2 regions of the Larkinella harenae genome follow, and region 2 is predicted to be linked to the other one. Evidence: riboswitches for the same ligand, from Rfam matches in the RefSeq annotation. Region 2 holds a riboswitch; the other holds the start of a gene.
The links. A riboswitch is a leader RNA that binds a small molecule or an ion and turns the genes downstream of it on or off. The one in region 2 is predicted to bind S-adenosylmethionine.

Region 1 (7,050 bases), on a different contig from region 2:
GTTGTTTTATGAATGGCTCAAAAGTATGTATGTTTGCTTTCCAAAAGACAGCACTATCCCGCCGGATAGCGCTATCCGGCGGGATAGTATCGGAAAACAAAAAAGCTAAAACGGGATGCTGACAGGCGAAGGATGCCCTAAAAATATGCTCTCCATCCGGGATGCGCTGGAAACCCTGGAGGGAAAATGGAAACTACTGATTTTGTTTGCTCTGTCGTCGGGCCCCAAACGGTTTAAGCAAATCGCTAAAGAGGTCAGCGGTATTACCGACAAAACACTCTCTAAGGAGTTAAAAGCCCTGGAAATGAACCAACTAATAACAAGATCAGTCTATGACACGTTTCCACCAACCGTGGAATATTCCATCACCACGCACGGAATGTCGCTCGAAAAAATCATCGAAGAGCTCCACGTTTGGGGACTGACGCACCGCAAAAAAATTATGGAACAATAACCGGGTTGGCCCAAAACCGTTCGGTTTTATGGACCCACAATGCGGTATTTCTGCTGAATGCGCTGCCGAATGCAGGTTCCAACGGCGTAGGAAAAACTCAGTAAACCTACCATCCAGACACCTCCCCATACACTCAGATACGACCATTTACCAGCGTTAAAGCTGGTCAGAAGTGACATCATCATCATGACCATCCCAACGGTCATCAGCAAGGCCGTTAGCAGCGAGTTACGGTATTCCTGCCGCAAATCGTACGCACCGTAGGATTTGTTCCGAAACTGAAAAACAATATCGTCAAGATCCGCCTGCTGGAGTTGTTTCTCCGACATGGTCAGCTCAATCTGGTACGTTTTGCGAAGCTGCTTGACGGCCTTGGGATTAGCCTCGAGCTGTACTTTCTCCAGAGCCGCTTCAAATGGAAGACCGATCCACATGTAATGCTCCACCTCACACGCCAGGTGATCGAGCAATTCTTCGAACAAGGCTTCATCGGTGCCGTTCCAGAGCAGATGATCGCATAATGCCTCGATTTGTTGCGGGCTGAGCCTCTCCATATTTTTAGCGGTTTAGAAGTTGGTCATTCGGGCAGTTACTGTCCCAGCGACAAAGCGGGGGCTGGCTGGAGAAGATGCTTCATCACTTCAACAAACCGTTCAAAATCAGAAACTTTCTGAATGGCCGTCTCGTTGCCACGCGGTGTCAGCGTGTAATACTTACGCAAGCGGCCGTCGACTTCCACCGATTCCGTGATCAGGAGGCCTTCCTGCTGCAACTTGTGTAAAACCGGATACAATGCGCCAAACGTCAGGATCACTTCGCCCCGCGTCCGTTCTTTAACCGATTGCGTAATTTCATAACCGTACATCCGGCCCCGTTCGGTCAGCAGTTTTAACACGATAGTTTTGAGGGTGCCCCGCAAAAATTCGTTGCCTGATGGTTCCATTGGCTTAAAAAGCTAAAGTGTGAATGAATTTGTGCAGAGCAAATATATAAAAGTTTCCAATATATCAACTACAAAAAAGAAAACTTTCTCTCGAAAGTTTTCTTTTTTCAACCCCATCCATCGCGAAGGAATTAACTTTTGATAGCCTCAGATTGGAGCCGGGATTTTCAGCACGCCCAAACCCCCTCCTTCTTCTTTCCGTCGATCTCCTGGCACCTCCGATTCCCCAGATTACCTCCGGGGAATTTAGCAGTTGCTTTACGCATCATATGCCAAAACTGGCGCCAGCCAACGCTCCACGTCGTCGACGCTCATGTCTTTGCGCCGGGCATAGTCAAATACCTGATCCTTACCGATTTTACCAACCGCAAAATACCGGGAAGAAGGATGCGAAAAGTAAAAACCGCTCACCGACGAAGCCGGGTACATCGCAAAACTTTCCGTCAGTTCGATGCCAATTTCACCGGCATTGAGCAGTTCGAACAAGGTTGCCTTTTCGGTATGGTCGGGGCAAGCCGGATAGCCCGGTGCCGGACGAATGCCCTGGTAATCCTCCTTGATTAACTCTTCGTTGTTCAGGTTTTCACCCGTTGCATACGGCCAGAACTCCGTCCGCACCCGTTTGTGCATCAATTCGGCAAAGGCTTCGGCCAATCGGTCGGCAATGGCCTTGATCATGATGCTGTTGTAGTCGTCGTGATCCTTTTCGAACTCCTCAATCAGCTTTTCAATACCGATTCCCGCCGTCACAGCAAAACCGCCGATGTAATCGGTATGGCCCGTTTCCAGTGGAGCCACAAAATCCGACAGACAGAAGTTGGGCAAACCGGGCGCTTTCTGATTTTGCTGTCGCAGGAAGTGCAGAACGGTTTTGGTATCATACACCAGTTCACCGACCTCTTTTTGCGCTTCTTTGGCCTGCGTCAGATGACTGAGTTTGTATTCAATATGCGTGTGCGAACCGTGCCGCTCGCAGGGAACTTCATGCGCAATTTCCTCAAACTCGTGCAGCAAAATATCGTCCTCCGCCGAGTTGGCCGGGAAGAACCCAACCACCGCTTTGGCTTTCAGCAATTTTTCGTCAATAACGCGCTGTAAAAGCCGGTTGGCATCGTCGTACAAGCGTTTCGCTTCTTTTCCCACCACGGCATCGTCAAAAATTTTCGGATACTTGCCGTGCAGCTGCCAGGTCTGGAAGAAGGGCGTCCAGTCGATGTATTCCGCAATTTCTTTCAGCGAATAATCCGGGAAATACCGGTTTCCCAGAAACTGGGGTTTCACCGGCTCAAACGCCGACCAGTCGATGGCGGTTTTGTTTTTACGGGCTACGTCAATGGTAAGGTAACTTTTATCCTGCTTGCGTTTGGCGTGGTCGGCGCGTAGCTTGACGTATTCGGTTTTAATTTCCTGAAAGACCTGATCACGGGTACTTTCCTGCTCGCTGGTGAGTCGTCCGGCTACGGGTACGCTCCGGCTGGCATCCAGCACGTGAATCACTGGCCCGGAGTAGTGCGGGTCGATCTTGACGGCGGTATGAATACGCGAGGTCGTCGCCCCACCGATCAGCAGCGGCAACTTGAAGCCCTGCCGCTCCATTTCCTTGGCCACGCCCACCATCTCGTCGAGCGAGGGTGTAATCAAACCGCTCAGACCAATGATATCGACGTTGTGCTTTTTGGCTTCTTCCAGAATCTTCTGGGTCGGCACCATCACGCCCAGGTCGATGATCTCGTAGTTGTTGCAGCCCAGCACCACGCCAACAATGTTCTTACCGATGTCATGCACGTCGCCTTTGACGGTTGCCATCAGGATTTTCCCGGCGGCTTTGGCCCCTTCCGACTTACTGGCTTCAATAAACGGCAGCAAATAGGCCACGGCTTTTTTCATCACCCGCGCCGACTTCACCACCTGCGGCAGAAACATTTTTCCCTCACCAAACAGGTCGCCCACCACGTTCATCCCGTCCATTAGCGGCCCTTCGATCACCTCAATCGGGCGCTCAAATTGCTGCCGGGCCTCTTCTGTATCCTGGTCAATATAATCCGTAATGCCGCGAACCAGCGCGTGTTTCAGCCGTTCGGCCACCGGTTCCAGCCGCCAGCTTTCGTCCTGCACCACGGCTTTCCCCTTGGCCTTCACGGTTTCGGCAAATTCGACCAGTCGCTCTGTCGCGTCGGGTCGGCGGTTCAGGATCACGTCTTCGCAATATTCCAGCAAGTCTTTTGGAATATCATCATAAACCGCCAGCTGTCCGGCGTTGACGATTCCCATATCCATTCCGGCCTTGATGGCGTAATACAGAAACACCGAGTGCATGGCTTCGCGCACCACTTCGTTGCCCCGAAACGAAAACGAAATATTAGACACGCCCCCGCTTACCTTCGCCAGCGGCAGATTTTCCTTGATCCAACGCGTGGCATTGATGAAATCAACGGCGTAATTATTATGCTCTTCAATACCGGTTGCAACCGTCAGGATGTTCGGATCGAAAATGATATCCTGCGCCGAAAAACCCACTCTATCAACCAGAATCCGGTAAGCGCGTTCGCAGATTTCGATCCGGCGTTCGTAGTTATCGGCCTGGCCGGTTTCATCAAACGCCATCACCACGGCTGCGGCTCCGTAACGTTTAATCAGTTTGGCCCGTTCAATAAACGCTTCCTCGCCTTCTTTCAGCGAAATCGAGTTTACGATGGCTTTTCCCTGCACGCATTTCAGCCCCGCTTCGATGACTTCCCACTTCGAAGAATCGATCATGATGGGCACGCGAGCAATGTCCGGTTCCGACGCAATCAGGTTCAGAAAGGTGGTCATTACCTCCACCGAATCCAGCATCCCTTCGTCCATGTTGACGTCGATCACCTGCGCCCCGTTTTCCACCTGCTGGCGGGCCACGGTCAGGGCTGCGTCATAATCCCCGGCTTTGATCAACCGTGCAAACGCCTTCGAACCGGTTACGTTGGTCCGTTCGCCCACGTTCACAAAGTTGGTTACTTCCGTGATTTTCAACGGCTCCAGCCCGCTCAGTTTCTGGTACGGTTCGGGTTGCGGTTTCGGGCGGGGTTTGTATTTGGCCACGGCCTGGGCGATGGCCCGGATGTGATCCGGCGTCGACCCGCAGCAACCGCCCACAATATTGACAAAACCGTCCTGAACGAAGCTTTCGATCTGGGCCGCCATCTCATCCGGCGACTGATCGTATTCGCCCATTTCGTTGGGCAAACCGGCATTCGGGTACGCCGAGGTAAAAAACGGCGACTCTTTGGCGAGCGTCTGCACGTACGGGCGCAGCAGTTCGGCCCCCATTGCGCAGTTCAACCCGATGCTCAGCAGCGGCAGGTGCGATACCGAGTACAGAAACGCTTCCGTCGTCTGGCCCGACAACGTCCGGCCCGATGCGTCGGTGATGGTTCCCGAAACCATGATTGGCAGCGGCTGCTGGCCTTTGTCCGAGAAGTATTTATCAATGGCAAACAGCGCGGCTTTGGCGTTGAGCGTATCCGTGATGGTTTCGATCAGCAGCAGGTCGGCCCCGCCTTCGACCAGACCGGCCACCTGCGTATAAAAGGCTTCCACCAACTGATCGAAGGTAATGGCCCGGTAGCCGGGGTTGTTCACGTCGGGCGACATGGAGGCCAGTCGCGTGGTGGGTCCCATCGCACCGGCCACAAACCGGGGCTTGTCGGGCGTCAGGCGGGTCACTTCTTGGGCTACCTCTTTCGCAATTTTTGCCGACTGGTAATTGAGTTCGTAAACCAGCTCTTCCATGTAGTAGTCGGCCATGGCTACCCACGTACCGCTGAAGGTATTGGTTTCGATGATATCCGATCCGGCTTCCAGATACTGGCGGTGGATTTCCTTGATAATGTGCGGCTGTGTAATCGACAACAGATCGTTGTTGCCCTTCAGTTCGTGCGGCCAATCGGCAAACCGCGCTCCGCGGTAATCTTCTTCGCCCAACTTATAGCGTTGAATCATAGTACCCATCGCCCCATCGAGTATCAGGATACGCTGTTGAAGAAGGTCAGTTATTTTTTCCAAGTTCGTGAATTGGTTATAGCTATTGGTCACAGGTCATTCACCGGTGGTAACAGAAATAAATGGCAAAGGCAATTCAATAGCTTATCGAAAGGAAGCGGGATGCAGCTTTCAACTTATCTGTCCCCGTCAGCGGGGCGGAATTTGGCACCTTTTTCAGGGGGTTGAATGGTTGCCAAGACTTCATTGGGTCCAATCCCTCCGTCTTTCTCGATAAGCATTGTACAAAAATAAGAAAAGTGCCGGTTTTTGCCAAACCGGTTTGCTTACGTCGACAACGGACCGATTCCCGAAAAAATTCCCTACCAAGGGTGTTCCAAATCCGCTTTTCCGTAGGTGTGATTGCGCTGATGATACAGCGACGGTGTTTTCGGTCGTTTGATCGAGAGCGGATTCGCATGCGTCAACCGGTAGAGCCAGGCAATGGGTACCAAAACCGCCCCGAACAAAATCGTCAGTACGATTCGGCTGTTGATAAAGCCCAGTACGTCGGCGAGTCGGAACCACAGCCACGCAATACCGTTGCCGGCCGCCGGAACCAACACGCTGAGCAGCCCCACGGCCACCGCGGCATACAGCCAGTTGTCGGCGTTAAATACGAAATGCAGCACGAGTAATCCCGTTACGATCACCAGCTGCGCTTTTGTACAATCCCGAGAAGTCATTGTCGTCTTATCAGTCTAGTGTAAATTCCGCTTTCCATTCCGTTTTTTCGGGCCACACGGGCTGCTGTTTTTTGTCAAACAGAAAATTTCCAACCACCAGGAAATCCATCTCTGTACGCATGAAACAACGGTACGCATCCTCCGGTGTATTGACAATGGGTTCGCCCCGCACATTGAAACTGGTGTTGACCAAAACACCGTAGCCCGTCTGCTTTTTAAATGCATCGATCAGTTGCCAATACCGGGGATTGGTTTCCGGGTGAACGGTTTGAATTCGGGCCGAGAAATCACTGTGTGTAATGGCGGGTAAATCGGAGCGCTGGTGATACAGTTTATCCCGCAACGAGAGCTGCGCATAATCCACGGGCAACGGTTTTCGGCGGTTTTCACGCACCGGATGCACCAGCAGCATGTACGGCGAAAAACCGTTGTATTCAAAATACTCCGCACAATCATCGGCCAGCACTGAGGGCGCAAACGGCCGGAACGACTCGCGGAACTTGATTTTCAGGTTCAGCTTTTTCTGCATCTCCGCGCTACGCGGGTCGCCCAGAATACTACGGTTGCCCAACGCCCGGGGACCAAATTCCATGCGCCCCTGTACCCAGCCCACCACGGCTTCACTCGCCAGCAAACCGGCAGTTTTGTCGCACAATTCGCCAAAATCGTCGTAACGACGGTACATCGCTTTGTACTTTTTGGCCATCAGCTCCACATCCAGCTCCGAGAACGTCGGCCCCAGGTACGACCCATGCAGGGCATCAAACGCATCATCGGTGGTCCGTTGTTGGTCAAAGTAAATATGGTAAGCCGCCAGAGCCGCCCCCACCGCGCCACCCGCATCCCCGGCTGCCGGTTGAATGAAAATGTTCCTGAAAATACCGGCTTTTTGCAATTTTCCATTCGCCACGCAGTTGAGCGCCACGCCCCCCGCCAGCACCAAATTTTCG
Region 2 (7,050 bases):
TGAGATGCTCGAAAAAGAAGGCAACACCATCGATGCCGTGACGGTTTCAACCGCCGATCACACGCACGCCGTGGTGGCGCTGGCCGCCATGCAACGGGGCAAGCACGTTTATGTACAAAAACCGTTGACCCACAACATCCACGAAGCACGGCTGCTGACCGAAGCCGCCCGGAAATACAAAGTGGTGACCCAGATGGGAAACCAGGGCTCATCGAACCCGCAGCAGAAAACGATGGTGGAGTGGTTTGATAAAGGATTGATCGGAAAAGTGCACGAAATCCAGATTTGGACCAACCGCCCCGTATGGCCGCAGGGGATTCCGGTGCCACAACCCGCCGGCGAACCATCTGCCGACCTGGATTGGGACCTGTGGTTAGGACCCGCCCAAAAAGTAGGCTATACGCCCGCCTATCACCCGTTCAAATGGCGCGGCTGGTGGAACTTTGGCGCAGGAGCGCTCGGTGACATTGGCTGTCACATCATGGATATTCCGTTCCGGGTTCTGGGGCTGGGCTACCCCACCGAAGTGGAAACCAGCATCAGCGCGGTGTTCCTGAAAGACTGGACGCCGGAATACAACCCCGAAGGTTGTCCGCCAGCTTCCCACGTCGAATTGAAATTCCCGGCTTCAGCGAAGAATAAATCAGACGTGAAAATGGTTTGGTCCGACGGTGGTATTCGTCCGTTCCGGCCGGATTTTCTGCCCGCCGGTGAGGCCTACCCCGAAGGCGGTGAAAACGGTATGTTCATGATCGGTGATAAGGGGCTGATTGCCTGCGGTATGTACGGGGATGATCCGAAGCTGTATACCAAAGACGGCAAGAAAGTAGAAGCGCCCGCAAAGCCGAAACCTGCCGACGGAAAACCCTGGCCGGAAAATGGTCACCAGATCCTGTGGACTGAAGCCTGCAAAGCCGGCTTCAATAGCAAAGAACACAAAGCATTGACGTCGTCGTTCGACTTTGCCGGACCGCTGACCGAGTCGGTTCTGATGGGCAACCTGGCTATTCGCAGTTATATGCTCCGTACACCGAAAGCCGACGGGAAAGGCTTTACTTATCCCGGTCGTCAGCGCCTGATGTGGGATGGTAAGAACATGAAGATTACCAACTTTGACGAGGCTAACCAGTTTGTGTCGCGGCAGTACCGGGATGGCTGGAAGCTCTCGATCTAAGGCTAAGTAGCCACCGTTGCGTATTTTTTGAGGTGGCTTATTGACCGAAAACCTTCTATTTCAGTGCCTTTTAGCGCTGAAATAGAAGGTTTTCGGCATTTAAAGGCAATGCTATTGTTTGCAGTATCGGCTAAAAAATTTGCAGCAACGGCCTTCGTTCGCTATACTTGCGGCTCAAATCAAGTTTCCACTCAGATTCGGAACACGCGAATCTTTGCTGCAACATTCCCGTTGCGCTTGATTTATAAAGAAGAGGCAAGAGACCGGGCTCGGTGAACCTCTGGCAACCTGCCGCGCGGCAAGGTGCTACATCCCGCCTACGAAATCGCTCCGGCGGCTTCGATAGGAAATATAAATCGAACAGACACATGATTAACTTTCGTTGTTGTATGCCCCGGGGCGGGCAACTTATTTTACACACTCTACGCAAACCGACAACCGGGAGAGGATGCCGGCTACGGGCTGAATGATCAATTCTTTCCGAGCGCACCGTTTAGGTCACTCATGCGCAGCAACCAGGTTGCCGGTGAGTCAGCGTGTCGGCGCGATTTTTTCCTTTTAGCCTTCCTTTCGTTCCAAAAATCCATAACTAAATTAATTCATCATGTCAGCATCATTGCATTTTGAGACGCTGCAATTGCACGCAGGACAAGAGCCTGATCCCACCACCAAATCGAGAGCTGTTCCCATTTATCAAACGTCTTCCTACGTGTTTGATAACGCCGATCATGGGGCCAAACTGTTTGCTCTACAGCAGTTTGGTAATATTTACACCCGGATCATGAACCCCACCACCGATGTGTTGGAAAAGCGGGTGGCGGCACTGGAAGGCGGGGTAGCGGCTTTGGCGGTAGCTTCCGGACAGGCAGCCCAGTTTGTGGCTTTGAACAATATCCTGAGCGCTGGAGACAATTTTGTAACCACCTCTTACCTCTACGGGGGAACTTATAACCAGTTTAAAGTTTCCTTTAAGCGGCTGGGGATCGAAGCTCGTTTTGCCGATGGGGATAAAATAGAAAGCTTTGAAAAACGGATCGACGATAAAACGAAGGCCATTTATCTGGAGACCATCGGGAATCCGGAGTTTAACGTGCCGGACTTCGAAGCGTTTGCGGCTCTGGCGCAGAAGTACGACCTACCGTTGATCGTTGACAATACGTTTGGGGCCGGTGGCTACCTGTTTCGGCCCATCGAACACGGCGCAGCCGTGGTAGTGGAGTCGGCTACAAAATGGATTGGCGGCCACGGCACCAGCATTGGGGGAGTCATTGTCGACAGCGGTAATTACAACTGGGGAAATGGAAAATTCCCGCAGTTTACTGAACCGGCGGAAGGGTATCACGGTCTGGTTTTTAACGATGTATTTGGCATCGGCGGACCGTTTGGCAACATTCAGTTTATCATCCGGGCCCGGGTTGAAGGGCTGCGCGACTGGGGTCCGGCCTTGAGTCCCTTTAACTCGTTCCTGTTTTTGCAGGGAATCGAAACCTTGTCGCTGCGGGTCGACCGCACGGTTCAGAATGCCCTGGCTCTTGCGCAGTGGCTGGAGCAGCATGAGCAGGTCGAAAAGGTTTACTATCCGGGTCTGGAGAGCAGTCCGTACCATGAGTTGGCCAAGAAATACCTCAAACGAGGCTTCGGTGGCGTGTTGACGTTTAAGTTGAAAGCGGGCAAGGAAGCCGCCGATCGGTTTATCGATAGCCTGAAGATGATCAGCCACCTGGCCAATGTGGGCGATTCGAAGACGCTGATTATTCACCCAGCAGCCACTACGCACCAGCAGTTGAGTGATGTGGAACAGGCCAGTGCCGGGGTCGTGCCGGGTCAATTGCGTTTGTCAGTGGGTACCGAACACCTCGACGACATCAAAGCGGATCTGGAGCAGGCTTTTGCCGCCATTAACGCATAATATGTAGCTTACGGTTTCCGGTTTATGGTTTTCGGCGGGTCAGCTTGCTTTGGGAGTGATGCCAAAAACGATAAACCGGAAACCGACAATTCTTTTTTCGATTGGAAACCAAGGTTTTTGACTATAAATATACCTTCCCCGTTGAGTCGGGCGCGGCTTTGCCGGGCTTGCGGTTGGTGTATACGACCCGTGGAACGCTGAATCGTAATCGTTCCAATGTTGTATGGATTTGCCACGCATTAACGGGTAATGCCGACCCGGGTGACTGGTGGGCGGGTATGGTCGGACCGGGGAAATTTTATGATCCGGCAAACTATTTTATTATCTGTGCCAATGTGCTGGGTTCCTGTTACGGTTCAACCGGGCCTTTGTCTATCAGCCCGGTTACGGGGAAGCCTTTTTACCACGACTTTCCGCAGGTAACCATTCACGATATTGTCAAGGCACTGGATTTACTGCGGCAGGAGCTGGGTATTGAACAAATCCAGACCTGCATTGGCGGATCATTGGGCGGGCAGCAGGCGCTGGAATGGGCCATTCAGCAACCCGGTCTTATCCAGAACCTGATTCTGATTGCGAGCAATGCCGTGATGTCGCCTTGGGGAATTGCCTTCAACGAATCCCAACGGATGGCCATCTGTGCTGACCCGACCTGGCTGGAAAACCGCGACGATGCGGGCCGGAACGGAATGAAGGCTGCTCGGGCCGTAGCGTTATTGTCGTACCGCAATTACGATACGTACGGGTTTACTCAGGCTCTGGATAACAACGAACAACTGGACCATTACAAGGCTTCCAGCTATCAACAGTACCAGGGCGAAAAACTCACCAACCGTTTCAACGCGTATACGTACTGGATCTTATCGAAAGTGATGGATTCGCACAACGTAGGGCGCAACCGTGGTAGCATCAGTCGGGCACTCGAGCAGGTTACCTCGCGGACGCTGTCGGTTGGTATCAAGTCGGATATTTTGTTTCCGCCGGTTGAGCAGAAAACCCTGGCGCGGCATATTCCGGACGCTCGCTACGAAGAGATCGACTCCTTGTATGGGCACGACGGTTTCCTGATTGAAACCAAACCGCTTACCCAGATCATCCGAAACTGGATGGATGAGCGAAAAACAGTACTAAATACAGATTCGCTATAACACAAAATCGATTCCAATAAGGCATAAGTAAATACCGCGCTTTCTACCTCTTTTACCTACATTCACTTCCTATCCGAAACGGTTTTTGTGAAGGTCGCAGGACAAAATTTGCTGTTTTGTAAATAATTTAATAAAATCGCACTATTAATAAATTATTTTAATAATATCCTGCCAGAATTCACTCCTTTTCATCACATAGGTTTAATGAATGCTATACTTTTATGGAGGTAAACGATACGGTTTCTATCGTTGATAGAAAGAAAAGCCGTCTTAAACGCGGTATATTGAAAGAAATGTATCGACTTGGCTCCCAGACGCTGTCTCAGCTAGCGAAGGCGTTACACGCCAGTGTTCCTTCTATTACAATGCTTATCGATGAGCTTGTGACGGAAAACTGGGTCCAGGAAATCGGAATCGGAACTGCTCAATACGGTCGAAAGCCCGCTTTGTTCGGTCTGCGGGCTGGCAATCAGGCCATTGTTGTCATCGATATCAGCGTTCACGATATCAAATTGGTTGTTTTCGATCTCACAAACCGGGTCCTGGATCGGCTGGATGTCAACCTGCGTTTAGAAGACTCCGTTGCTTTTCTGGACGCCTTGCGCGAACCACTGGCGGAAATTGCCGAACGCATCCGGGAAAAAGACCTGCAAATCATCGGTGTCGGCTGTGCGTTGCCGGGGCTAGTTGATCCTAAAACTGGAATCAACTACACGTATAAAAACCTGAATCACCGGGATGAATCCCTGCAGCAACTCCTAACCTTTAGTTTCAATGCGCCCGTTTACCTGGTCAACGATACGAAGGCAACCATTCTGGGCGAGCACCGATTTGGACTGGCAAAAGGCAAAAACCACGTTTTGTCCATCAACATTGATTGGGGCGTTGGGTTGGGTGTTATCGTCAATGGGGAGATTTTGCAGGGACTGGCCGGATTTGCGGGCGAGCTGGGGCACATTCAGTTGCAGGCCGACGGCGAGTTGTGTTCGTGCGGAAAAGTGGGTTGTCTGGATACCCTGACTTCGGCGTCCTCCCTGGTTCGTCGGGTGAAAGCGGGTTTGAAAGAAGGACGGGTTTCTAAACTGGCTGAAGAAAATTTTGAGGAAATCGACGTCCAGATGGTAATTGATAAAGCCAAAGCCGGTGATGAGCTGGCCATCGATTTGCTCAATGAAGTGGGGAGCGAACTGGGAAAGGGCTTGTCCATCGCCGTGCATCTGTTCAATCCCGAACTGATCATTGTCAATGGAGTGGTGGCCAAAGCAGACCGACTCATTACCCGGCCCATTGAGCAGGCCATCGACAAATATTGCCTGGCTGATTTTCGGAATAAGCTGGTGATTGCGGTTTCACAACTGGGCGAAATGGCCAAATTGTGCGGTACGCAGGCGTATGTGGTGCAGTGTTTACTCGAATACGAAGAAATTCCGTAAGCCAATCGGTACGTCAAGCCAGCACAACGAAAGTGCTGCATACTTTTTCAAAACACCCCATTCCGGTATTGTAGCTGGAATGGGGTGTTTTTATGGGTACGAACGAAAATGAAAGTTAATGCCGTCAGACAGGTAGAGAAAGGCATTTTTCGACTTACCAGAAAAAAAATGAATAACCTTTCAAGCCTATTTCCTGATGAAAAGAAATCTCCTGCTGGTCTATTTGTATCTGCTTATTGTGGTAGGTGCCGTAGCCCAACCCGCCGAACGACCCATTAAAATTGTTGTTGCCCCCGATCATACCGACTGGTTATACCGACCCGGTGAGTCGGTGAAATTTACCATATCGGTGCTGCAAAACGGCAACCCCATCAAAGGAACTAAAATCCGGTACGAAATTGGCCCGGAAAAGATGGAGCCCACCAAACAGCAAACCGTTACGCTGGCCAATGGCAGTACTACCATCGATGGCGGCTCTCTGAAAACGCCGGGTTTTTTGCGTTGTGTAGCAACGGCAGAAATCAACGGCAAAACCTACCGAGGGCTGGCTACAGCCGGCTTTAATCCGTTGCAGGTAGCGCCAACGGTTGATAATCCAGCTGACTTTCAGGTGTTTTGGGACAGCGCGAAAGCGGAGTTGAGTCGTATACCGCTCGATGCCCGCCTGACATTGCTGCCCGAACGTTGCACCGAGAAAGTTAACGTCTACCACGTCAATATTCAGAATTACGCCAACTCTCGCTTGTACGGTATCCTGTGTGTACCGAAGCAGGAAGGCAAATATCCGGCGTTGCTACGGGTGCCGGGAGCGGGTATTCGGCCGTATGGTGGTAATATCGCTGATGCCGAGAAAGGAATGATTACGCTGGAAATAGGCATTCATGGCATTCCGGTCAATTTGGATCCTGCCGTTTATCTGAACCTGGGGGCCGGGTCGCTGAGTGGTTACATGATGTTTAACCTGGACGACCGGGATCGGTATTACTACAAACGGGTGTATCTCGGTTGCGTGCGAGCCAACGATTTTCTGGTAAGTTTGCCGCAGTACGATGGCAGTAGCCTGGCGGTTACGGGTGGTAGTCAGGGCGGAGCGCTGTCGATTATTACGGCGGGGCTAGACAACCGGGTGAAATGGCTGGGCGCTTACTACCCGGCGCTGTCTGACATGACGGGCTATCTGAAAGGACGGGCGGGTGGCTGGCCGCATTTGTTTACGAGCAAGGCACTGGCGTTTACCAATACACCCGCCAAAATCAAAACAGTGGCGTATTATGACGTGGTCAATTTTGCCCGACTCGTCAAAGTACCCGGCTATTATTCGTGGGGATTCAATGATGAAACCTGTCCACCCACATCGATGTACGCTTCATACAATGTCATTACGGC

Region 1: another riboswitch for S-adenosylmethionine. It lies ahead of metH (methionine synthase); the one in region 2 lies ahead of ACYVH9_RS12215 (O-acetylhomoserine aminocarboxypropyltransferase/cysteine synthase family protein).

Annotation. Positions count from the first base shown of each region.
Region 1 covers NZ_BAAGWE010000001.1:1,529,626-1,536,675, reverse strand. Annotated here, with positions in the region: gene ACYVH9_RS06195 (winged helix-turn-helix transcriptional regulator) at 116-454, shown strand; gene ACYVH9_RS06190 (hypothetical protein) at 481-1,008, opposite strand; gene ACYVH9_RS06185 (PadR family transcriptional regulator) at 1,044-1,397, opposite strand; gene metH (methionine synthase) at 1,656-5,384, opposite strand; SAM riboswitch class I at 5,549-5,655, opposite strand; gene ACYVH9_RS06175 (SxtJ family membrane protein) at 5,738-6,100, opposite strand; gene ACYVH9_RS06170 (carbamoyltransferase family protein) at 6,111-7,050, opposite strand, start outside.
Region 2 covers NZ_BAAGWE010000002.1:197,376-204,425, reverse strand. Annotated here, with positions in the region: gene ACYVH9_RS12220 (Gfo/Idh/MocA family protein) at 1-1,174, shown strand, start outside; SAM riboswitch class I at 1,414-1,532, shown strand; gene ACYVH9_RS12215 (O-acetylhomoserine aminocarboxypropyltransferase/cysteine synthase family protein) at 1,779-3,083, shown strand; gene ACYVH9_RS12210 (homoserine O-acetyltransferase family protein) at 3,185-4,231, shown strand; gene ACYVH9_RS12205 (ROK family transcriptional regulator) at 4,525-5,664, shown strand; gene ACYVH9_RS12200 (acetylxylan esterase) at 5,861-7,050, shown strand, end outside.